DNA from 3 places in the Clostridium fermenticellae genome. Region 3 is predicted to be linked to each of the others. Evidence: riboswitches for the same ligand, from Rfam matches in the RefSeq annotation. Region 3 holds a riboswitch; each other region holds the start of a gene.
The links. Region 3 has a riboswitch for cyclic di-AMP ahead of ablB (putative beta-lysine N-acetyltransferase). Riboswitches for the same ligand answer to the same signal wherever they lie in the genome.
Positions count from the first base shown of each region.

Region 1 (8,225 bases), 1.1 Mb from region 3:
CTCATCAATTATAAAACGGCATCTTGAATCTTTACTTCTGGATGTGAGTTTCCCATCGGAAAATGTTCCCGCACCTCCCTCTCCAAACTGGACATTACTCTCTAAATTAAGCTTACCGCTTTCCCAAAACTTATTAACTTCCTCTGTTCTTTTATCTACATTTTCTCCCCTTTCAATTATAAGAGGCCTATATCCATTCTCAGCCATTAAAAGACCTGCAAACATTCCTGCAGGCCCCATTCCTATTATTATAGGTCTATGTTCCATTTTATTTTTCCCGAATTCAAAATCTTCCTTAAACTCCTGTTTTGCAATTCTAACATCTGAAGACCTGGCACTATTTACTACCCTTTCTTCATCTTCACATTCTATTTCAACGGCATAATCAAATTTTATTGTATTTTTTCTTCTGGCATCTATAGATTCCTTTACTATTTTCAGATTCTTTATATCACCTGTTCTTATTTTCGCTTTCTTAGCTGCCTTATTTTTTATTTCACTTAGATCATCATTTATATCTAAAATTATATTATTTATTTTAACCGGCATTCTTTGTTTCCCCATTCCTTTCACTCACCGTAACTGTAACCTGATTTATATCTTGTGAAACTTCAGTTATTCCAGATGGCAAAGTTATATTTATAGGAACTGTATTTTGTCCCTGCTTAACTCCCTTCAAATCTACAGAAGCTGATATATCACCATCTTTAAGATTATCTACTGCATATTTGGAACCTGAAACCACTACATTAACAGTACTTGCACTTAAACTTGCACTGTATGAACTATCAAGATTTACAGTTTGTATATTAACGCTCACTTGCTTTTGAGAGCTTTTATCAAAATCCACCTTTAATCTTACTGTATCACTTCCGTTTAAAAGCGTAACACCATAAGGAAGATTTACTTTTACATCTATTGAATCTCTGCCATTTATACTGCTTATATCTATTCCCTCTGTATCTATTTTAGATACTTTAGCTATTTCTGCATCACTACCAGTTATATCCACATTTGAATTCATTGGAAGTATTGAATTTATTCCATAATCACTTAAGTTTCCTGATAAATTTACATTTACCGGTACACTTTTAACTCTCACAACAGGAATAGACATATCTAAATATTTAGGTTCTATTTCTACATTCTTTATTATATTTCCCTGGGAATCTTCTGCTTTTAAGTAAACTTTTCTATTAACATCTTTTGAAATGTTCTGTATATTATACATTGTCTCAGTTTTTGCAACCTTTTCTATGTCTTTTTTAGCACCTTTAACTGTAACCTTTGTCGAACTTAGTTTTGGTTCCCGGGCGTAAAAGCCGCTTTTCGCTTTTCCCAAAAGCGTTAATTTAACCGGAACCACTTTACTCTTTAAATCTTCAATATTTATATTAACCCACAGATTGTCACTATTTACAACCCTGACTGAACTTGGGCTTTTCTTTATTTGAACCGGTATTTTATTTTTACCTTTTTTTACTACGTAAGATCCCAAATCTGATGTCAGTTCAAATTGAGATGATTTAACAGCATACAAGTCTGATGCATTTCCTTTTATAGTCAATTTTACAGTTAAATTTTCATCATCCACTGATATTATATTTGACTGCATAAGTACATTTCTATTTATAACCTGAACAGGTACTACTATTTTCCTCTCTCTTACAGGATTTTCAACGTTATATATAAAAAGCCACAATATAAATGAAACTATTACACAGCATACCTTCACTATCACCTGGTGTCTTTTTTGTTTTTTATCCATTGAATCACCCGCTCTCTAAAGGTTAACTTTTTATGCTGCCTTTTCTTTATAATTTTTGTAAGCGTACTTCTGAGTTTCTCTTCTGTATAATTTCTAGTCATATTACCATTTAAAACAAGCGAAATAGTTCCCGTTTCTTCTGATACAACAATTATAATAGCATCAGATTTTTCTGAAATTCCGATTGCTGCCCTGTGCCTTGTACCGAGTTTTTTATTTAATTCTCTATTTTCTGTAAGCGGCAAAAAACATCCTGAAGACACTACCCTGTCATTTCTAATTATAGTTGCACCATCATGAAGTGGAGTATTAACTACAAATATATTTTCAAGAAGAGCAGACGATACAATCGCATCTATCCTTGTTCCTGTTTTTATTATATCCTCAAGTCCTGTAAATTGCTCTATTATTACAAGGGCTCCTGTTCTTGAAACTGATAAATTTCCAATTGCAGTTACGATTTCATTAACTACTTTTTGTACAGTTTCCTCATTTGCAAATATCTGTCTGTCAGTAAAAGCTGTCCTTCCAAGGTGTTCGAGTGCACTTCGTATTTCTGGCTGAAATATAATTATAAGAGATAACACACCTATTGTAATCGTCTTTGATAATATCCAGTTAAGCATGGTAAGGTTTAAAAGATCACTTACAGGAATAAGAAATAAAATTAATACGATACCTTTTAAAAGTTGTTCAGCTCTAGTCTCCTTCATTAGCATGTAACCTTTATAAAAAATATATGAAACCACTAATATGTCCATTACCGAAAATATACTTATATTTTTTACCGAATTGATTACAATGTCTAATATCTCCACCTATTTCACTCCTTTATTAAGTGCACTATCACTTTAATGTCCTAATAATAACTCTTATGACTAAATTAAAGGGGATATGCCTTGAATTAATATAAAATTTCGCCTTATCTTTAATTATACACTATTTAATATTTCTTTATATCAAAAGAAAATCTAATTTATAAAATATTAATAAAAATAATAAAGTCTCTTGAATTTTTTTTAACTAATGGTTACAATACTACTAGCCTAAGTTTTCAAATTATATTTAAAACGCGGGGAAACCAGTATCTTGGGGTGAATCGTTTATTCGTAGGTTATGCCTTTACCGAACCCGTCAGCTAACCTCGTAGGTAAAAGGAGATGATTTATTTGAAAAGAAAACTTTTTATTTTTATGGTTATCTTTTTAGGGCTTTTAATATTTGTTCCATTTAAAGTAAGCGCAGTGGAAAACACTACTTCTGAAACTAACTTGTTTAATGAAAAAGAACAGGTGGTTCAAGTTTTCAACTACTATGATAAAAAACTTTATATTACCCAAAACGATCTAGATTTAATGTCAAAAGTGGTATATGCAGAAAGTAATTGTGAACCATTTGAAGGAAAGGTTGCAGTTGCTTCTGTGATTTTAAACCGATTAAAATATCCCGAATTTCCAAAGACAATAGAAGGAGTGGTAACTCAAAAAGGTGCTTTCTCTTGTGTAAATAGTAATGGAACAATCAATGCACCTAAGACAGATACCTGTTACAAAGCAGTTTTAGAAGCCTTAAAAGGATATGATCCAACAGGAAAAGCAGTTTTTTTCTATAATCCACAAATAGCGACATCAAGATGGATGAAAGATATAAATAAAAAGAATGTAAAAGCAATAGGAAATCATGTATTCTTCGTTGTAAATTAACATATGAATATCCCTGAATTTTAAAATTCAGGGATATTTTTATTTTTGTAGAGAATCTATATATGACACAGCACTTAAAGCTGCAATTTGACCTTGACCAGCTGCTTTCATATACTGATATGGTTTTCCGGCACAATCTCCGGCAGCATAACAACCGCGTATATTTGTCTTCATATTAGCATCCACTTTTATATGCCCTCCATCAAGTTCTATTCCTGGAACAAGTTGATCGGGTGCTATACTGTCTTTTAGTATAAAAACTCCATCTGTATTTATTTCTCTATGTTTTAATACAAGTTTTTCTACTTTATTATTTCCTACAATTTCAACTGGTTTATCCAATACTATTTCTATATTATTGTTGAGCTTTAAATCCTTATTATACATAGGTACATAGTACAATTTTGATGCAAGTTCACCGACAAAATTGGCTTCTTTTTCTGCTTCTTTATTATAGCCTACAATTGTCACGACTCTTCCTCTATATAAAGGTGCATCACACGTAGCACAATATCCAACACCTCTGCCAAGGAATTCCTGTTCACCTCTCAGTAGATTCACAGACTGTACACCGGTTGCTATTACAAGTGCTCTAGACTCATAATTTTTTTGATTTACAGACATTACAAAATAATTTCCCATAGCATATACTGCATTTATTCTTTCATACGTTATACTTATACCCATTGAATCTATATGGTTTTTAACTTTATCTTTAAGGTCGCTTCCTTTTATATTATAAAAGCCAAGATAATTATTAATTCGTGGAGCCATATTAAGCTTATTACTCAAATTCTCATTTCCAAACACTATAATATTTTTATTCCTAATCTTTGAGTTTACAGCCGCTGATAATCCTGCCACACCACTTCCTATTATTGCTATATCATATCTATCATCCACAATATTCACCTCTAGATATAATCTTCTATAACACCTTTTACAGCGTCTTTTGGTCTGAAGCCAACAAGAGTTTTTGCTGGTTTCCCATCTTTAAATATAATAACTGTAGGTATACTTGCTACATTATATTCCATTGATGAAACTGGATTCTCATCTACATTTAATTTATAAAATTTCGATTTTCCATCTAATTCATCTGAAATTTCCTCCATAACAGGTCCGAGCATTTTACAAGGTCCGCACCAAGGTGCCCAAAAATCTACTATTACAGGAACCTTTTTTTCTTCAATAACTTCTGAAAAATTAGTATCTTTTATTTCATTTACCATAACTTTCTACCTCCTTATACCCTTATGGGGTATTTTTATAATTTTATTTTATATTAACCATTGTATTTAGTCAATAGTTTTTAATAATTATTATTAATAAAAACCAGATTGAATTTTGTATATATATTTTTTGCTTTTATAATAATATATATGTACTTTAAATTTAGGATGTCAAAAATTTTTTAAAGTATTTATTGACATACATTAAAATTTATAGTAAGCTTTCTAATAAAATATTAAAAATTATGTAGATTTTTTATAAATAATTATTCAATTAAGTAAAAAATTTTGGGTGGTACCGTGAACAGACATTCGTCCAAAGGCGGATCGTCTGTTTTTTTATACAATAGATTAATAAATTTAAATTTTAATAATTAGAGGGGGCTAACTTTTGAAAACTGAAGTAATTGAAAAATTAAAACAAATATGCGGAAATGATTTTGCAACAAATGATTTATCTCAAATACAGGGGTATTTATACGATGAAACTGAAAATCTGATTCGTCCTGAAGCTTCGAAGGAGTGTATTGTTGTAAAGCCATCATCATCAGAAGAAATATCAGAAATTCTAAAATATGCAAACGAAAAACTAATACCCGTAGTTTCACGAGGTGGTGGTACTGGAGTTGTTAGTGGTGTTATTCCTACAAGACCAAGTATAATAATATCTCTTGAAAGACTTAACAAATTAGTTGAACTTGATGAAAAAAATTTGATGATCACAGTAGAATCTGGAGTAACTCTTGCATCCCTACTGGAAATTTTGAGCAATAGCAGTGATTTATTTTTTCCGGTTCATCCCGGGGATGAAGGCGCACAAATAGGAGGAATGGTCGCAACAAACGCCGGTGGTACCGGTGCTGTAAAACATGGAATAATGAGAAATCATGTAAAGGCACTCGAGATTGTTTTGCCTACTGGCGAACTGGTGACCCTTGGTGGAAAACTGTTAAAAAACAATATGGGATACGACCTTCTACATTTGATAATTGGCAGTGAAGGCACTTTAGGAATCATAACAAAGGTGACTTTAAGACTTTATGCAAAAAGCAACTACAGCGGAACTCTGGTCGTATCATTTGATTCAACCAGAGATGCTGCAAACTCCGTTCCAGCTATACTCCAATCCGGTATCACTCCACGTGCCATCGAATATGTTGAGAGAAGTATAGCAATTAAAGCTGCAAAACATATAGGAACTACATGGCCTTCTGAAAATGGTTCTGTTGACCTCATTTTTATAATTGATGGTTCTAGTGAGGATGAGTTATATGATACGAGCGAAAAAATAGTTGAAATATGTGAGGCTAATAATGCTGTAGATAGTATAATAGCAGAAAGCAGCAAGGAACAGAAACGTATTTTGGATATTAGAAGTAATGTATACACTCCTTACAAGGAACATGTAGCTGATGGTCTCGATATGGCTGTTCCTCCTTCATCCATACCTGATTTCATAGATGATATAACTAGAATCGCCAAAAAATACAATACAGAAATACCTTCAGCTGGCCACATAGGTGATGGAAACATCCATAATTTTATTTTAACCGATGAGAATGGAAATCTGCCTTCTTATTATGAGGAATTCAAGAAGGAATTATATAAAACTGCTTTAAAATACGGCGGCACTATAACTGCCGAACACGGAACTGGAAAAACAAAAAAGAATTATATGTCACTTCAATATACAGACAGAGAAATTAAAATCATGGAAGGAATAAAAAAAGTCTTTGATCCAAATAACATATTAAATTGCGGTAATATCGTGTAGGGTTTACAAATGAAAGCTTAACTTATGCACAGGCCGGGATTTCTAAAATACGTCACGTAAAAAATTTCTAGTAAGTGTAAGCTTAGACTTGACCCTATAAGATTTGTAATTTTAAAGTTAGTTTATGCCTGAGAGAGATGCTGACAAAATATAGATACATTAAATACTTTTATTGTAATTCTTAGCCCGGTATTTTAGAAAATATATAAAGATTGATATGTCTGAGTGTACGAGTTTATCAATCTTTATTAGATTTTCAAAATACCGGGCTTTAGAATTACTAAAAGCATTTATAGTACTGGATTTTGTCAGCATCTCTCTCAGGCATAAACTAACTTTTAACTACAACTCCTATACTAATTAGGAATGCTGCTACTGATTTATTACGGAGTTAACTATAGAGTTATTATATATGGATGACGGATAATTTTTTGTGAGTTTTTGGGCATACATTTTTGCCTTGGCTATCTCGGTATCCTTATATATGATAACTAAATCATATAATACTGCATCTTCATAGTCACCATTTGAAAAATTCTCGTCATACTCATTAAAATACTTTACAGCACTAGCTTTATCATCTGTCGAGTTATAACTTAATCCAAGCAAATATATTATATGCGGATATAAATAATTATTAGAACCAAACTGATATGCCTTGTATAACCCACTCTTGGCTTTTTCATAATCCTGACTGTTTATAAGACTATATCCACTATTATAAAAATACTCTACCGCCTCATCACCTGACAGTATTTGAGCTGCATTCTGAACAAGTTCCTTATCTGTACCGGATAGATTTTTATCCTTCCATTTTTCAAAATAGTTATACATTGATTCAAAATCCTTATTATTTATGTATTCCTGCATAGTACCTGCAGAAAATTTCTCTATATTTTCTTTAGAGGGCTTCTTTTTTTCTTTAGATATTTGTGTCTTTTTTACATTTACACTGTTTACCTTCTTATCATTACTCGCTTTTATTTTTTCCCTTGTGATAATACTTTTTACTCCAAAAGAAACTCCTCCGATGAATATGACTATGATTACAACAGCCAAAATTGTTTTTCCTATTTTTCTGAAATTATACCCTTTTCCTGTAAAATCATATTCTGCAAGCATTTTAATATTCTTTTTAGCCATTGAATTTCTTTTATCCACACTAAGCACTTTATCTATGCACTCCTGTGCTTTTATGTACTCGCCTTTTTTTATATAGCATAAAGCTTTATAATTATTTACATTTATGCAATTATAATCACTTTCGGAACACATTTTAAGAAGTTCAAGTGCTTCATTTATTTTCAGGTTTTTCACTGCGTTTACGGCATTTATGTATTTTTCAAGATTGACTTTATCTTTTTTGCTATCTTCAAGATATTTTTGAGCTACGCTGTCTTTATTTACACGAGCATTAATTTTCCATGTTTTTTGTGCACGTTCAAGATCCCCGTTTAAATAATATAACAATCCCTTAAGATTTAAAGCAGCAACATTACTTGCATCAAGGCTTATACTTTCTTCACACAAATTGATAGCTTTATAGATACAACCTTGATTATATATTTTTAAAGCTCTGGCATATAATCTTCTAGATTTATCCATAAGATATTTCTCCTTAATTCGATTAATTCTACTACTATTATATAACAAATTACCCTTTCCTAACAATCAAAGATTAATTCTAGCCCTGAATTATAAGCTGCTTTGCCTTAAGTATTGATGACGCACTCATAGAAAATTCATCG
Region 1 is NZ_CP032416.1:296,099-304,323, reverse strand. Features, by position in the region: gene D4Z93_RS01590 (NAD(P)/FAD-dependent oxidoreductase) at 1-549, opposite strand, end outside; gene D4Z93_RS01585 (CdaR family protein) at 539-1,768, opposite strand; gene cdaA (diadenylate cyclase CdaA) at 1,738-2,586, opposite strand; cyclic di-AMP (ydaO/yuaA leader) riboswitch at 2,802-2,935, shown strand; gene D4Z93_RS01575 (cell wall hydrolase) at 2,938-3,471, shown strand; gene D4Z93_RS01570 (NAD(P)/FAD-dependent oxidoreductase) at 3,511-4,374, opposite strand; gene trxA (thioredoxin) at 4,386-4,703, opposite strand; gene D4Z93_RS01560 (FAD-binding oxidoreductase) at 5,095-6,477, shown strand; gene D4Z93_RS01555 (tetratricopeptide repeat protein) at 6,850-8,082, opposite strand; partial or broken gene ptsP (phosphoenolpyruvate--protein phosphotransferase) at 8,162-8,225, opposite strand, start outside.
Region 1: linked by a shared signal. The riboswitch ahead of D4Z93_RS01575 (cell wall hydrolase) and the one ahead of ablB (putative beta-lysine N-acetyltransferase) in region 3 are both predicted to bind cyclic di-AMP.

Region 2 (8,225 bases), 310 kb from region 3:
TGTTTTGATTATTGCACCACGTAATAAGATTGGAATGGCAATGGCGCTGTGTGTCTGCGGTATTACACTTGGACCTGCATTTGCCCCAAGCATATCTGGTATTATTATACAGTTTTTTCAATGGAAGGCGGTCTTTATACTTTTTATTGCACTTGTTATAATTTCTATTATCCTTGGAGTTTTTGTACTGGATAATATTGCAGAACTTACAAGACCACATCTTGATATTATATCCGTAATTTTGTCTACACTTGGACTTGCTGCACTTTTATATGGAATTAGCTGTGTTATGAGTTCTCATTTTATAGGAATAGCTTGCATAATAATAGGTATTTTAATTATAGCGACATTTGTGTATCGTCAAAAAGGATTAGAAGAACCCTTATTAAACTTTAAACCATTTTTTAACACAAGATTTACATTAGGTGTTGTGATGGTTTTTGTAGCTATGTTAATTAACTTTTCTTTAAATACTGTTATGCCGTCTTTTTTACAAGGAGCTTTCTACTGTTCTAGTATGATTTCTGCTCTGGTGCTTCTTCCAGGTATATTATTAAATGCCATGTCTACTAATATTAGCGGTAAAATATTAGATAAGTATGGTGTAAGAATAATGCTTCCAGCAGGATTTATTGTAACGGCAATTGCACTTTTTTCACTTTCGTGTTGTAATTCATCTACTAAACTCTTGTTTATTGTCATATTTCATATTATTATTTATCAGGGACTTGCTTTTACGATGTCTCCAGCACAGACTTCAGCACTAGCAACTTTAGAACCAAACATGAATGCACATGGTGTAGCAATTGTAAATACTTCAATGCAGATAGCAGCTAGTATAGGATCTTCTTTATTAGGTGGAATTCAGTCAGCAGAGAAAACAGTAGTTTTGCTAAAGGGTGCAAGTAAGAGCACTGCACTATTTATTGGATTTTCAAGAGCTGTATTTGCAGCATTTATAATTGGAATCATTGGTTTAATAGCATCTATTGTTTATAATGTAAAATTACAGAAAAATGAAAGAAAGGCAGCATGATTTTAAATTAAAAATTAAAGATTGGACAAATATGTATTAATGATAAGTAATTTCCTGAGTATTTTTTTAATAAACGTACAAACTACTATTACAATAAGTTATTACAAAATATAAATTTTAAAAGGAGGAATTAAAAATGTCACGTAATACTAATAAATTAGTGGTGCCAGAAGCTAAGGAAGCATTAAACAGATTCAAAATGGAATCAGCAAAAGAAGTTGGAGTTGATCTGAAAAATGGATATAATGGTGATTTGACTTCAAGACAAAATGGCTCTGTTGGAGGCCAAATGGTTAAAAAGATGATTGAAGCTTACGAGAAGGGATTATAGTAGTAAGATAAAATAACAAAGAGACTATTGCATTAAGATTTAGTAAGTATTAGATAAACTTTCTTAGTGCAATAGTCTTTTTAATTATATTGTTTCTGGATTCTATTACATATCTTATAGAACCATTTAATATTCTCTTTCCCAAAAAAATTTATTAGTTGAAGTGCTATTGGAACAGAATATATAGATTCAGTTCTATATTTATTGGCAATTGTATATGCTTTATTATATATTTGTTGAAAAAGTAACTCATCTGACATTGCATTTTACCTTCTTGAATATTTAAATTTTGATACCCATATTTTTAATATTGACTTAAAAAAAGATAATATACTTACAATTTTTAAAGTTTTTGATACATATTTATTTTGGGACTTTTTTTATTGCCTAATGTAGTGTATATTATATTAATGATATAAATTTACAATATTTAAAATAAGAAAGGAAGTTTTAAATATGAAAATTAGATTGTTAATGAGTAAATTATTGGCAGCATTTATGATGTTGTCCATGTTACTTGTACCAGGAAATATAGTCCATGCAGATGCATACAAAGTTGTTACTTTAGGTGGAGACCTTACAGAATCACAGAAGAGTGATATGCTTAAATATTTTAATGTTAACAAAGATGAAGCAAATGTAATACAAGTAAATATTGATGAAGAAAAGAAATATTTAGGAGATACTGCAAGCAGCAGCCAAATAGGTACAAAATCAATATCGTGTGCATATGTAGAACCAACTTCAAGTGGTGGACTCAACGTATCAACACATAATATATACTGGGTCAACAGTAATATGATAAAAAATGCATTGATTACGGCAGGGATAAAGAATGCAAATGTAAAAGCCGCAGCTCCTTTTAATGTATCGGGAACAGCAGCACTTACAGGGATACTTAAAGGATTTGAAAACAGCAGTAATGGCACTAAGATAGATGAAGATAAAAAGAAGGTTGCAAATGATGAACTTGTAACTACAGGTGAGATTGGTGATAAAATAGGAAAAGATAAAGCAGCAGGACTTATGAATGATATAAAAACTGAGGTTATTAAGGACAAACCTAAGGATTCTGATGAAGTAAAGAAAATAGTTGAAAATGTAACTAATAATTATAATGTAAATCTTGGTTCAGATGATATTAATAAAATAACGGACCTCATGAATAAAATAAATGGACTTAACTTGAGTTTTTCAGATTTAAAAGGACAATTAAATAGTGTTACAGATAAGCTTAAAAATGTTATGACAAGTGATGAGGCTCAAGGATTTTTTACTAAACTCATGAATTCTATAAAAAGCTTTTTTTCAAGCTTGTTTTAACTTGTAGGATTTGTAATTAAAAACTTAACTTATGCTCCAGCTGGGATTTCCAAAATACGTCACGTAAAAAATTTCTAGTAAGTCTAAGCTTGCGCTTAAAAAAATCTAAGCGGATTTTATAAACTCACTTTGTTCAAACATATAAAATTCACTAAGATTTTTAAGAATGCTTCGCTAAGACTTACTACAAAATTTTTTAATGTGCCTTAATTTTAGAAATCCCGGTCTGCGCATAAGTTAAGCTTTTACTTGTAAACCCTATAGTTTTTTTGAAATCCATTTTTCTTATATGTATATATTAGAAAGATTACCCAGATGATAATTCCAATAAAACTTACAAGTTGTGCCATTCTAATTGAACCTAAAAGAAGGCTATCTGTTCTCATACCTTCTACAAAGAATCTTCCTATTGAATATAATCCTATATAACTAAATAATATCAGACCACGATTTTTGAATTTTTTTATTAATTGTATAAGAATAATAAATACTAGTATATTCCATATTGATTCATATAAAAATGTTGGATTATAATAGTTCCCATCAATGAACATACCGTGTTGTATGAAAGCTGGAAAATGACTTATAAAATTATAGGATACAATTTTGCCGTGTGCTTCACCGTTGAAGAAGTTTCCCCATCTTCCAAGAGCTTGAGCAAGTATTATTGATGGGGCGGCTGTATCTGCATACTCTAAAAAATTGATTTTTCTATATTTACAATAAAGTAAGGCTGTTGTAAGTCCAAATAAGAGGCCTCCATGAATAGCGAGACCGCCCCGTCTTATATTTATTGCTGAAATTAAACTATCGTAATCTTTAAGATTAAATAGAACATAATATGCTCTCGCGCCTATTATGCTAATGGGTAAAGAAATTAGAACTATATCCAAAAGAATATCGTAGCTTAAATTTCTTACTTTACATGTGTATTCTGCAATAAAAATTCCTATTAATATTCCTGCTGCAATAAAAATTCCGTACCATCTTATATCTAACCCTAAAATTGAAAATGCTATTGGATTCAAAAGTTAATCCTCCCTATTTCATATGTTTTTGTTTGAGTGTAAATACTTATAGAGATATTTTACACCTAAGCTATTTTGAATATCAACTATACATTTTTTTATTTTATATAATTAAAATAAAAATTGATGTGTATTTATGATAAAAATAGTTTATATAAATTTAAAATAAATTTATTATAATACAAAAATTGAAGAAAATTTGTTATAATAAAAATATGGTGAATTATATTATATTTTTTAGAAGGTGATAAAAATGAAAATTGATTTTACTAAGGAACAATTTAAAATACTTATGGAGTTGGTGTACCTTGGAAACACCATTATTAATGATTTTAATATTCCTTCTGAAAGAGAGACAGAGTATGAAAATATGGAAAATTACATATATTCTTTTTGTAGCGATTTTGGCTACAGGGAATATGTAGATTACAGTAATGAGTACAAGGTATTTTGCCCAACCAATAAATTCGATAGAGAAGTTGAATCTAAAATTAGGTCCTATGATGAAAATGTTTTCTATAGAGAATTGGTAAACAGGCTAGCAAAGAGGGATGCAAAAAAAGAATTTAGCAAAAGGGTAAATCAGGATAATTTTAGTGAATTTTTAAAATTGCAGTTTGAAATTGAAGAAAAGTATGATGAAGAATTATTAAATAATGATTTAGAAAATATTAAAGTTGATTTTAAATCAAACAATGTAAAAAAGAACGTTTTAAAGTAAAAGCTGTATACGTTTCCTTTAATTAAATAGAGTAATAATATAAAAAATACACAAACTTCTAGTGTAAACAAAATAACTTGATAATTTAAAAGGAGGAAATAATTATGGCAAGTAGAGGAAATAAAGTATTAGTTCCACAGGCTAAGGAAGGTTTAAGTAAATTTAAGATGGAGGCAGCAAGAGAAGTTGGAGTTAATTTAAAAGAAGGATATAATGGAGATCTTACTTCTAGACAAAATGGTTCCGTAGGAGGCCAGATGACAAAAAAGATGATAGAAGCTTATGAACAAAATATGAAATAGTGAGTTAATGTTTATCATAATTATATAATTAAAGGGTATAGAGTATAAATGAATCTTCTGATTTATTTGTATTCCATACCCCTTTTTTAGCTAAAAATAGGTATATGGATACCCTAATTTTATAGTTCAGAATATAATAGTTGTAGTATATATTTTTTGAATTTTGGTGTGGATAAAATATTTATAAAGTAGTATTATTTTTGTTATAATGAAATGAAACTGACATATTTTATAAGGAGCAATTAATATGAGTGTTAAAGAAACTATAATTAGATTAATTTTGGCTATTCTTATTGGTGGTATCATAGGATATGAAAGAGAACACAAAAATAGACCAGCAGGTTTTATAACGCATATTTTAGTTTGTCTTGGAGCATGTGTTATATCTATGATACAAGTATGTGATGTGGATAAAACTGTAAGTATAATACTTGAACATCCTCAATTATCAAGTGCTTTGAAGGTTGATATAGGAAGACTTGGAGCACAAGTTATAAGTGGAATTGGATTTCTCGGTGCAGGTACTATAATAAGAGAAAAAGGATCTGTAACAGGACTTACAACTGCAGCTAGTCTCTGGGTGGTTGCATGTATTGGACTTGCGGTAGGTCTTGGATATTATAATTTGAGTATATTATCGGCAGTAGCAGCTGTAATATCACTTGTTGTACTGAAAAGAGTCGAATTAATTTTTTCAGAAAAAAGAGATTTACTTAATATAGATGTGAAATATAAAGATAAAGGAGAGATTATTAATAAGATAAATTCTTGCTTAAAAAATCAAAATTTTGAAATTAGGGATATCAATTTTTTGTCTAAGGCCGATTATGATGTTGAGTCTGAGTATAAGAAGGGGACATTTAGCATATTTTTGTCAAGACATGAAAAAGATAAAAAAGTTATAAATGAACTTATGTCCATAGAGGAAGTGGTAAGAATTACAATTAAATAATTATCACCAATATTGTATATTTTCATATAATAAAAGTGAGCTAAAGATTAAAAAGTGATGAATTTAAGATTATAGATTGATAAACTATAGATGGCGCAACTAAAGTTAAAATTAAAAAAGACACTACTAATTTTTTATTTAAATAAATAGGGCAGAGGAGAATATGAGCTCCTCTGCTTTAATTAATGTGTAAATACCATTTTACCACTTCTTAAAGTTATAGGTCTTGACCAAAGCCATGAATTAGTTGCACTGTCATCAAAATAATATATTGCTCCATTTGTAGGATCATATCCTTGAAGGGCATCTAAGGCTGCTTTTTTTGCTTCATCTGAGGCTGCTTTATTAATCCATCCATTTTGAACTGGAGTAAATTGATAGTAGTTGTCAGATTTCTGATATATAACTGAGCTTATGGAATTTGGAAATTCACTGCTCTTGACTCTGTTTACAACGACAGCGGCGACACCAACTTCAGCTTTATAGGGTTGTCCCTGAGATTCAGACATAACAAGTCTGGCTAAAAGGTCCAAATCATTATTATTGTATGAAATTACAGAATTAGTATTAGAATTTTTTGTTGTGCTGACAGCTTGTACATTATTATCATAACTTGTATTTGCTGCAGGCACATTTAATTTTTGGCCTGAATAAATCGTGTTGTCCCATTTATCATTTGCTTTTTTTAGCTGATCTGTTGTAATTCCATATTTTTTTGCTATAAAGTATAGAGAATCTCCATTTTTTACTGTGTAAATATCTGCAGGCACATTTAGCGTCTGACCCGGATATACGTTCGAATTTTTAAGATTATTATTTTTCATCAAATCATTAGAGTTTGTATAAAAAAGTTTACCTATAGTAAATAAAGAATCACCTTGTGTAACTTTATAGCTGGCAGCTTGTACAGGTGTAAAAGCAAATAATGATAAAGATACACCAACAAGTAAAGTTCCTATGCTTTTAAATTTTAGCATTAATTATATCCCTCCATCTTGCCTTCGAGGTTAGTTGACGGGTTTGGGTTAGAGGTACCCTACTTAAAAATTAAGATTCACCCCAAAATAAATTCCCCGTACTCCATAAAGGAGATTCGGCATGTTTTATTGTTTAAGTGCTCATGGGTGTTATTATAACAAATGTGGTTATGGACAACCATATTAAACTAGAGGTAACTGAGTATAAATGTGTAAGTATATATAATATGTGCAAATTTTAACTTATAGTTGTATTATTGTTTGTAGATAGGAATTGGAGGTTACAAGTATGTTTAAAAGTTTTGAAGTAGAAAATGAACGTGGATTTATAATAAGAGGAGTTATAAATAGGCCGGACAAATCCGGAAAATTCCCATGTCTTATTTACTGTCATGGTTTCACAGGGCATAAACTTGAAACACATGGAATGTTTGCAAAAATAGCTAAAATGCTTGAAAGAAAGGATATAGTTTCTATAAGATTTGATTTTACGGGAAATGGTGAAAGTGATGGCGAGTTTAAAGATATGACAATGTCTACCGAGATTCAGGACTTTAATGATATATTAAAGTTTAGTACTAATTTGAGTTTTGTAGATGCTAATAATATAAATGTAATTGGATTTAGTATGGGGGGAGCTATAGCATTAATAGTGTCATCCTCAAATACGCTTATTAAAAATACTATTTTAATAAGTCCTGCGGTAAATATGTATGATCTTATAGTGTCACAAATAATAGGAGAAAAATTAGATGAAATTAATAAGTACGGGACTGTAAATTTTGACGGATATTTTTTGGGGAAGGATACAATTGATGATATTTTTAACTATAACATATTTGATTATGCTGAAAAAATAAATCAAAATGTTCTTATAATTCATGGAACTTGTGATGAATCTGTATCACCAGTTTATTCAATAAAACTGGAGAATTTAATAGGTAATAATGCCAGTTTGGTTTATATAAATGGAGCATCTCATTGTTATTATAAAAGAGATGAGCAATCTAAGCTTTTTGACGTTATATTAAACTTCTGTGTAAATAATATAATAACAGGGCGTCCTTTGAATTAGACACCCTATTTATAGTTTATTTTGCAGTACCTTTAAGATCATAAAGTGTTTCATTTGTGTTCATTTTACCAAATCCGGAATGCTTATCATTTGATTGATTTTTTGTAGTATTTTCCTTCCACTCACTTTCAGAAACTGTTTTTCCGTTTTTCTTAATCCAGTTCATTATCTCATTTGAGTCTCTTCCTCCCATGCTGCCTGTCAATACATATCTTACTTCTCCCTTTTTAACCATCTCTTTAAATTGAGCTAAGGTTAGTATCTTATCAGATCCGGAGAATCCCCCGAGAGCCATAACACTCTTGCCACTTTCAATTATTATACCTTCTGCAGAGGCGGAACTTGATACAACAAGTGCATATTTTTCATTTGTAACATGATTGTCTAGGAATTTTATAAGCTTTTGATCTCTATTATTGCTTTGACTTCCCATTGCCATAAAGTTGCTTGATCTGCTTTTTGTTAAAAGTTCTAATCCTG
Region 2 is NZ_CP032416.1:1,723,217-1,731,441, reverse strand. Features, by position in the region: gene D4Z93_RS08035 (DHA2 family efflux MFS transporter permease subunit) at 1-1,036, shown strand, start outside; gene D4Z93_RS08030 (alpha/beta-type small acid-soluble spore protein) at 1,173-1,367, shown strand; gene D4Z93_RS08025 (hypothetical protein) at 1,448-1,627, opposite strand; gene D4Z93_RS08020 (DUF1002 domain-containing protein) at 1,824-2,690, shown strand; gene lgt (prolipoprotein diacylglyceryl transferase) at 2,936-3,718, opposite strand; gene D4Z93_RS08010 (hypothetical protein) at 3,972-4,439, shown strand; gene D4Z93_RS08005 (alpha/beta-type small acid-soluble spore protein) at 4,544-4,741, shown strand; gene D4Z93_RS08000 (MgtC/SapB family protein) at 4,989-5,693, shown strand; gene D4Z93_RS07995 (cell wall hydrolase) at 5,876-6,670, opposite strand; cyclic di-AMP (ydaO/yuaA leader) riboswitch at 6,675-6,802, opposite strand; gene D4Z93_RS07990 (alpha/beta hydrolase) at 6,960-7,745, shown strand; gene D4Z93_RS07985 (glycosyltransferase family 39 protein) at 7,762-8,225, opposite strand, start outside.
Region 2: linked by a shared signal. The riboswitch ahead of D4Z93_RS07995 (cell wall hydrolase) and the one ahead of ablB (putative beta-lysine N-acetyltransferase) in region 3 are both predicted to bind cyclic di-AMP.

Region 3 (8,225 bases):
TTATAGTGGGACTAAAAATATCCCAGCGGGTTAAAATAATCCCATGAAGATTACAAATTACTTTATTTTTATAGTTAATAATTAAATGATCAGAAGGGAGAATAAAGTATGATTTATTCGGCAGAAGTTGAAAGAATGTGTTGTGTAGCTAAGGGACCAGACCATGGACCGGCTCCAATTCCAGAAGAAGGAAAATGGGTACAAGCTAAAGAAATAAAGGATATCTCAGGTTTGACTCATGGTATAGGTTGGTGTGCTCCACAGCAGGGTGCATGCAAATTAACTTTAAATGTTAAAGATGGTATCATACAAGAGGCTCTAGTTGAAACAATAGGATGTTCGGGAATGACTCACTCGGCAGCTATGGCATCAGAAATATTACCGGGGAAAACAATATTGGAAGCATTAAACACAGACCTGGTTTGTGATGCAATAAATACAGCTATGAGAGAGTTATTTTTACAGATAGTATATGGCAGAACTCAAACAGCTTTTTCAGAAGGTGGACTTCCAATAGGTGCTGGACTTGAGGATTTAGGAAAGGGACTCAGAAGCCAGATTGGTACTATGTATGGAACAAAAGCTAAGGGAACAAGATATCTTGAGATGACAGAAGGTTATGTTACTAAAATTGCCTTAGATGAAAATGATGAGGTTATAGGATATAAGTTTGTAAGTCTTGGCAAAATGATGGAAATGATTAAAAAAGGTATGGATGCTAATGAAGCTATGGAAAAAGCCACAGGTCAGTACGGTAGATTTGACGAAGCCTGCAAAGTTATAGATCCAAGACAAGAATAGTACATAGGGAGGATAATAAAATGGCATTATTTGAAAGTTATGAGAGAAGAATAGATCAGATTATACCAGTACTTAAAGAGTATGGTATGAATTCTGTAGAAGAAGCTAAAACTGTTTGTGATGAAAAGGGAGTAGATGTTTATAACATAGTAAAATCGACCCAACCAATATGTTTTGAAAATGCTTGCTGGGCTTACACTGTCGGAGCAGCAATAGCTATAAAAAAGGGATGCATAAAGGCAGCTGATGCAGCTGAAGCACTTGGAGAGGGTCTGCAGTCATTTTGTATACCTGGTTCAGTTGCAGATGATAGAAAGGTAGGACTTGGACACGGAAACCTTGCAGCTATGCTTCTTAGGGAGGAAACTAAATGTTTTGCATTTCTAGCAGGACATGAGTCTTTTGCAGCTGCAGAAGGCGCAATAAAAATAGCTGAAGCTGCAAATAAGGTAAGAAAAACACATCTTAAGGTTATATTAAATGGTCTTGGAAAGGATGCCGCTTATATAATATCGAGAATAAATGGTTTCACTTATGTTCAGACGAAATTTGATTATTATACCGGTAAACTTACTATAATTAAGGAAATACCATACTCGAAAGGTGATAGATCAAAAGTTAAATGCTATGGTGCCGATGATGTCAGAGAGGGAGTTGCAATAATGCACCATGAAGGTGTTGATGTATCAATAACTGGTAACTCGACTAATCCAACGAGATTTCAGCACCCGGTTGCAGGAACATATAAGAAAGAATGTGTTCAGATGGGTAAGAAATATTTTTCAGTTGCATCGGGTGGCGGAACTGGAAGAACTCTTCATCCAGATAATATGGCAGCGGGTCCAGCATCTTATGGTATGACAGATACTATGGGAAGGATGCATTCGGATGCTCAATTTGCAGGATCATCATCAGTCCCGGCTCATGTCGAAATGATGGGACTTATCGGAATGGGTAACAACCCGATGGTCGGAGCTTCCGTTGCAGTGGCAGTTGCAATTGAAGAGGCTATGAATAAGTAGAAAACTAGACATATTAACTGAATAAAAATTGATTAAAAGGACTGCACATGTTATCTTAAGTGAAATCTTAGCGTATGCAGTCTTTTTGTATACCTTAAAAGTTTTGAAAAAGGAACAATTTAACATTATGAACAAAATTTCAGGAGTAGTACAATTTAACTATGAGTCATTACAAAAGAAAAAATCATAAATTTAAGGTAGTAAAAGAGTGAGAATATTCCAAACATTTGCTTTCATTATGGAACTTATATTTTATTTAATATTAGGTATTATATTTGTATGTTTTCCTGCTTTATATATTATTTTATAAAATATGGAATAGAAAATGGTGTTTGGTCTTCTATTAGAAATACCGGATTTTTTGTCTTGATTTTTAGCTTGATAGTTTTATTTATGACATTAATTATGTATTTTAATGAAAAAAAGCGGAAATCTACAACAGATGACATGGGTACTTTTGTTATTGCTCAAATAATATCTGTTTGTGATATGTTCTTTGTTATTATTTTAATCTTTTATTTAGAATGAAAATTTGATTAAATGAGTGTTAAGAAAAAAATGGAGATGATAGTGAAGATGATGGCCTTAATACAAAATTTTGATATTTTTATCCTTTTATACATAAAGAATCATATGTATGGACATATGATGGATAAAGTTATGATCATAGTAACTTCTTTAGGCAACTTAGGAGCGGTATGGATTGTGATTTCTATCTTACTAATAATTAATAAAAAATATAGAAACGTAGGTTTTATGGTTTTAGTAGCGTTAATATTAAGTACGGTTTTAGGAGAAGGAATATTAAAACATGTAGTTCAGCGCATAAGACCATCAGCAGATATACCAGCAGTTAAGCTTTTAATTTCAAAACCTTTATCATATTCATTTCCATCAGGACACGCTGCATCTTCATTTGCAGCAGCAGGAATATTAGCAAAATATCTTAAAAATTATGCAGTTGAGTTTTTTGGTTTGGCGGCGTTAATAGCTTTTTCGAGATTGTATCTATATGTTCATTATCCTACAGATGTTTTAGCTGGAATTATTTTAGGATTAATTTGTAGTAAAATGACTATTTATTTTTTCAATAGATTGAGTCAAAAGCAACAGTCATTATGTAGAAAAGGTGATTAAATCATTAAGCACATCAAAGTATAAAACATATTGCTTTTTATGTTTGTATACCGTAATGTATAAATATGAAAATATTTAGGAGTAGATTATATGAATTTATATGAAGATAAAGCATTAAGAGAACTTATTAAGTGGAAAAAAGAAATGCAGGCTAAACCAGACCCTGGAAATATATTTGCTAAAAATATAGAAGATAAAATGAACAGCTTTATTCCCGAAAAAGTGCAGGCTTTGGTATCAAAAGCTGTAGAAAACATGATAAAAGCGGTTATAGATGGGTGCAAATATAGTTCTTCAATAAAACCAATTTATAATATGTGCCTGCAGGAGCGTGAAAAACTTGTAATAGAAAAAATGAAAACTTACAGAAATCTTGCATCAGCAAGTGGAGCCGGTACTGGTGCAGCTGGGATGTTAATTGGAATGGCTGATTTTCCTGTACTTTTAAGTTTGAAAATGAATTTTTTATTTGACGCAGCTGGAATTTATGGATTTAATGCAAAAAATTATAAGGAAAGATTATATATATTATATGTATTTCAGATAGCTTTTTCGAGTCAAAAAAGGAGAAATGAGATCTATAATATAATTTCAAATTGGGAGTCTTACTCGAATAATCTTCCTAAAGATAAGGATAGTTTTGATTGGAGAACATTTCAACAGGAATATAGAGATTATATAGACATTGCTAAAACACTTCAACTAATTCCGGGGTTTGGCGCAATAGTTGGAGCATATGCTAATTACAAACTTATGGAGAAATTATGCAAGGTAGCTATGAATGCATATAGGTTTAGAGTATTTAAAATAGAGGATTGATTTAAAACACCTAATTGTAATTTGATTAGACTAATTATGTTAAAATATAATGGTACGTATATTTTAACATAGTGATAAAGGGAGTGTAGTTTTTATGATGAATGTGGATATTGAAAAGTGTATAGGATGTGGGAAATGTTCTGAGGATTGTTTTGTCAGTGATATAGAAATTGTAGATGGAAAAGCTGAAATTAATAATGTAACTTGCATAAAGTGTGGACATTGCATAGCTGTGTGTCCTAAAAATGCAGTGTCAACGGATGAATACAATATGGAGGATGTGAAAGAATATAATAAAGAGGATTTTTTTGTTGATCCTGATATACTCTTGAATTTTATTAAGTTTAGAAGAACTATAAGACAATTTGAAGATAAAAAAATAGAAGATGAAAAAATTTTAAAAATTATAGAGGCTGGAAGATTTACTCAGACTGGAAGTAATATGCAGGATGTATCTTATATAGTTGTAAAGGACAAAATACAGGAGTTAAGGGGATTAATACTCAATAGTTTAAATCAAGCCGGAGAAAAAATACTTAAAGATCCAAATGAGCAAAATGTACTTCATCAAAGATATGCTAAAATGTGGATTAATATGTATAAACAGTGTGAGGAAAATCCTAAAAATGATAGATTATTTTTTAATGCTCCATTAGTAATAGTAGTTACAGCGAGAGAAGAAGTAAATGGGGCTCTAGCATCTTCAAATATGGAACTTATGATTGATGCTATGGGACTTGGAACGCTGTTTAGTGGCTTTTCTGCTGCAGCTGCTCAAATGGATGAGAGAATAGGTAAATTCCTTGGAGTTAAGAAAGGAAGAAAGGTTGTAACTTTTATGATAATTGGATATCCTGGAGTTAAATATTTAAGAACTGTGCCGAGAAAAAAGGCAGATATCCGCTGGAAATAGAATATAGGGCTTTCATGAGCCCTACACTATTTTTTAAATACGTTAAATTATAACATTTCCTCTAGATATCTTTAGCCCAAATATTCATACTTTCAAAATCACCACATAAATTGCAGTTGTTTACTAATGTACCTCTATAATTGTATCCTTGCTTACTTAATGCAATATTCATACCCTGACTTGTGGATTTAGACATACTATATAAGCTTATAAAATCTTTGTCTCTAATATCTTTTTCTAAAAGATAAATTATATTTGATATAATACCTTTGTCCCTATAATGAGGGTAGGTAGCACAATCGGCAATTTCTGCATTTAAATTTTCATAGTCAAGGTAGGCAGAAGCTGCACTTATTATCTTATCATTGAATACAGCAACCTTGCATAAAACATTTTTGCTCATATTTTGTATTAAGTAGTCTCTATTATATATAGAAGTTGGATATGCGAAAAATACCTCAGAAAACAATGATATTAATTCGCTTATATCGCTTTCTTTTGCATCTCTTATATGATATTTTAAGTTGTTGTTAAACTTAAACTTATCTTTCATATTTAAACTTTTAGTTAAGAACAAATTTTCAATATTACTATTTTTACATATTTTTCTATTGCTGCTTATAAAATATGACATACATAATGCATCTTCTCCTCTAAAATATGAGTCTATTTTACCTTCTGGAATAAATCCTGCATCACAAAAATTTTGAAAAGATTGAGAGTTACAATTGCATACAACTTTACTTAGATGCTGTTTTGAGGTAAAGTGTATTATTCTTTTTAGAGCCTGTACAGATATTTTATAAAAGTTAATTATTTTGACACGGCTGTTAACATAATCAATATATATTTTTACTTTGTCTATCCTGGCATAGTAATTATTATTTAATTTACATTTAGCAGAATTCACGATTTGTTTTCCTCCTAAAATTAGTAAAATATAAGTTCTATAATTATTACAAAAAATAATAAACTGCAGAGAAGTAACTGCAGTTTATTGAATGTCCAATTCATTTAAAATTTAATGAATCAGTAAAAGTATACTTAAAAACTTCTCTTCAACGCTTACGAGATTAGCTGACGGATTCGGGTCGAAGAAAAATAACCCTACTTATCTCATATTTGGATAAGACTCACCCCAAATGTGGTTCTCCCGTTCAAAAGATTCAGCGCTATCAATATTCGTCATTTTAAATATAAACATATCACTTTAATATAGGTATGTCAATATATTGTGATCACATTCAATAATAATTTTTCATATATTTTTTAAAATTAGAAATAATAATTACGAAGGGAGGAATATATATGAAGGAAGATAATATTAGAAATAACTTTAAAAAGAAACCAATAGAAAAGCATGATACTGCTCCTTTGGGTGATGTTTATAAGCAGGAACCCGACTCAAAGGTATCTATTCCTAGTGAACTTGATGTTGAAAATGCCAAGGATTTCGTTGATTCCAATGAAAAATAGTATTAAAGATAGAAAGCCTAACCACAAAGAGGTTAGACTTTTTATTTTGTTAATATTTGATAGAAGATAGTTTCTTATATATGTCGTATCTTTCATGGGCGTTAATTTCAGATTGTTTAAGGGCACTTTCGGCGACTTCAGGAAAAATATTTTTAAGTGATGAATAGCGTAGTTCGCCATTTATGAAATCCATATATGAACTTGTAGGTTCTTTGGAATCCAATATAAATGGATTTTCTCCCTGTTTTTTTAAAATAGGATTAAATCTATATAAATGCCAATAACCTGATTCAACGGCTTTTTTCTCTTCAGCAATGCTGGTTCCCATACCAGTTTTAATACCATGACTTATGCAGGGAGCATAGGCTATTACTAAAGAAGGACCGTTATAAGATTCAGCTTCAGTAATTGCTTTAATTGCATGATTCATGTTTGCACCTAGTGATATTTGAGTAACGTAAACATATCCATAAGTCATGGCCATAAGACCCAAATCTTTTTTGCGTGTTTTCTTACCGCGTGCAGCAAGCTTTGCAACTGCACCAGTAGGAGTTGATTTAGATGACTGTCCACCGGTATTTGAATAAACTTCAGTATCCATTACTAATATATTAACATCATCGCCTAATGATAAAACTTGATCTAATCCTCCAAAGCCTATATCATATGCCCAGCCATCACCACCAATTAACCAGTGTGATTTTTTGATCAGGTAATCTTTTCTTAGAAGTATTTCATGTAAGGTATTATTTTCCTTATAGTTTTCATTTATAATGAGTTCAAGTATTTTTTCAGATGATTTCTTTGAAATATCAGTATTATTATATCCATCAAGCCATTCTTTAAAAGCTTTTTTAAGATTAGGATTTATATTTGTTGATATTGCCTGCTTAATTAAATCAGCAAGTTTTTCTCTTATCTGAGTTACTGCAAGAAACATTCCATAACCGTATTCGGCATTATCTTCAAATAATGAATTTCCCCATGAAGGACCCTTACCAAAGCAGTTTGTGGTATAAGCGATTGCCGGTGCTGAGGCTCCCCAAATTGATGAACAACCTGTTGCGTTGGCTATCATCATCCTATCTCCATAAAGTTGAGTCAAGAGTTTTATATAAGGTGTTTCACCGCAACCCGGGCATGCACCATTAAATTCGAGCAGTGGCTTAGAAAATTGGCTCCCCTTAACTGTATGGATATCCATTAAGTTTTGTTTAGGAGAAATTTTTGATACATATTCGAAATTTTTCGACTGATTTTCAATCTGTTTCTGTGCCGGTTTCATTACAAGTGCTTTACCAGGAGCAGGACATATATTGGCACAGTTTCCACATCCAGTACAATCAAGAGGACTTATTTGAATACGATATTCCAGATTTTCCATTCCTTTTCCGACTGCTTTTTTTGTTAAAAAGTTTTTAGGGGCATTTTTGACCTCATCGTTATTTAGTAGACATGGCCTTATAACTGAATGAGGGCACACATATGAACATTGATTGCATTGAATACATTTATCAATCTGCCATTCAGGTACAAATACTGCTATACCACGCTTTTCATAAGCTGTTACTCCAGGTGGATAAGTGCCATCCTCTAATCCATTAAAGGCACTGACTGGAAGTGAATCACCTTCTTGCCTTGCAATAGGTCTTTCAATTCTCCTTATAAAATCAGGAATATCTTCTTCAGGAACCGGCGCATCTTTTGCATCCTTCCAGGAATCTGGTATAGCAACCTTGTGTGAGGCATTCACTCCAGCGTCTATTGCTGCTTTGTTTGCATCAACTATATTTTTACCTTTTTTGCCATAGGTATGTTCCACAGACTCCTTTAAATAATTAATTGCTTGATCTTGTGGAAGTATGTTTGCGAGCTTGAAAAATATTGCTTGCATTACCATATTTATTCTAGAGCCTAATCCGACTTTTTGAGCTATAGATACTGCATCTACTGTATAAAACTGTATATTGTTTTGAGCAATATATCTTTTCATCTTTGAAGGTAAATTATCCTCTAGTTCATTTTCATTCCAGGGGCAATTTAAAACAAAGGTACCA
Region 3 is NZ_CP032416.1:2,030,699-2,038,923, reverse strand. Features, by position in the region: gene D4Z93_RS09525 (iron-sulfur cluster assembly scaffold protein) at 109-801, shown strand; gene D4Z93_RS09520 (GGGtGRT protein) at 822-1,823, shown strand; gene D4Z93_RS09510 (phosphatase PAP2 family protein) at 2,364-2,960, shown strand; gene D4Z93_RS09505 (EcsC family protein) at 3,051-3,779, shown strand; gene D4Z93_RS09500 (nitroreductase family protein) at 3,874-4,692, shown strand; gene ablB (putative beta-lysine N-acetyltransferase) at 4,754-5,602, opposite strand; cyclic di-AMP (ydaO/yuaA leader) riboswitch at 5,740-5,874, opposite strand; gene D4Z93_RS09490 (CDIF630_02480 family spore surface protein) at 6,001-6,168, shown strand; gene nifJ (pyruvate:ferredoxin (flavodoxin) oxidoreductase) at 6,218-8,225, opposite strand, start outside.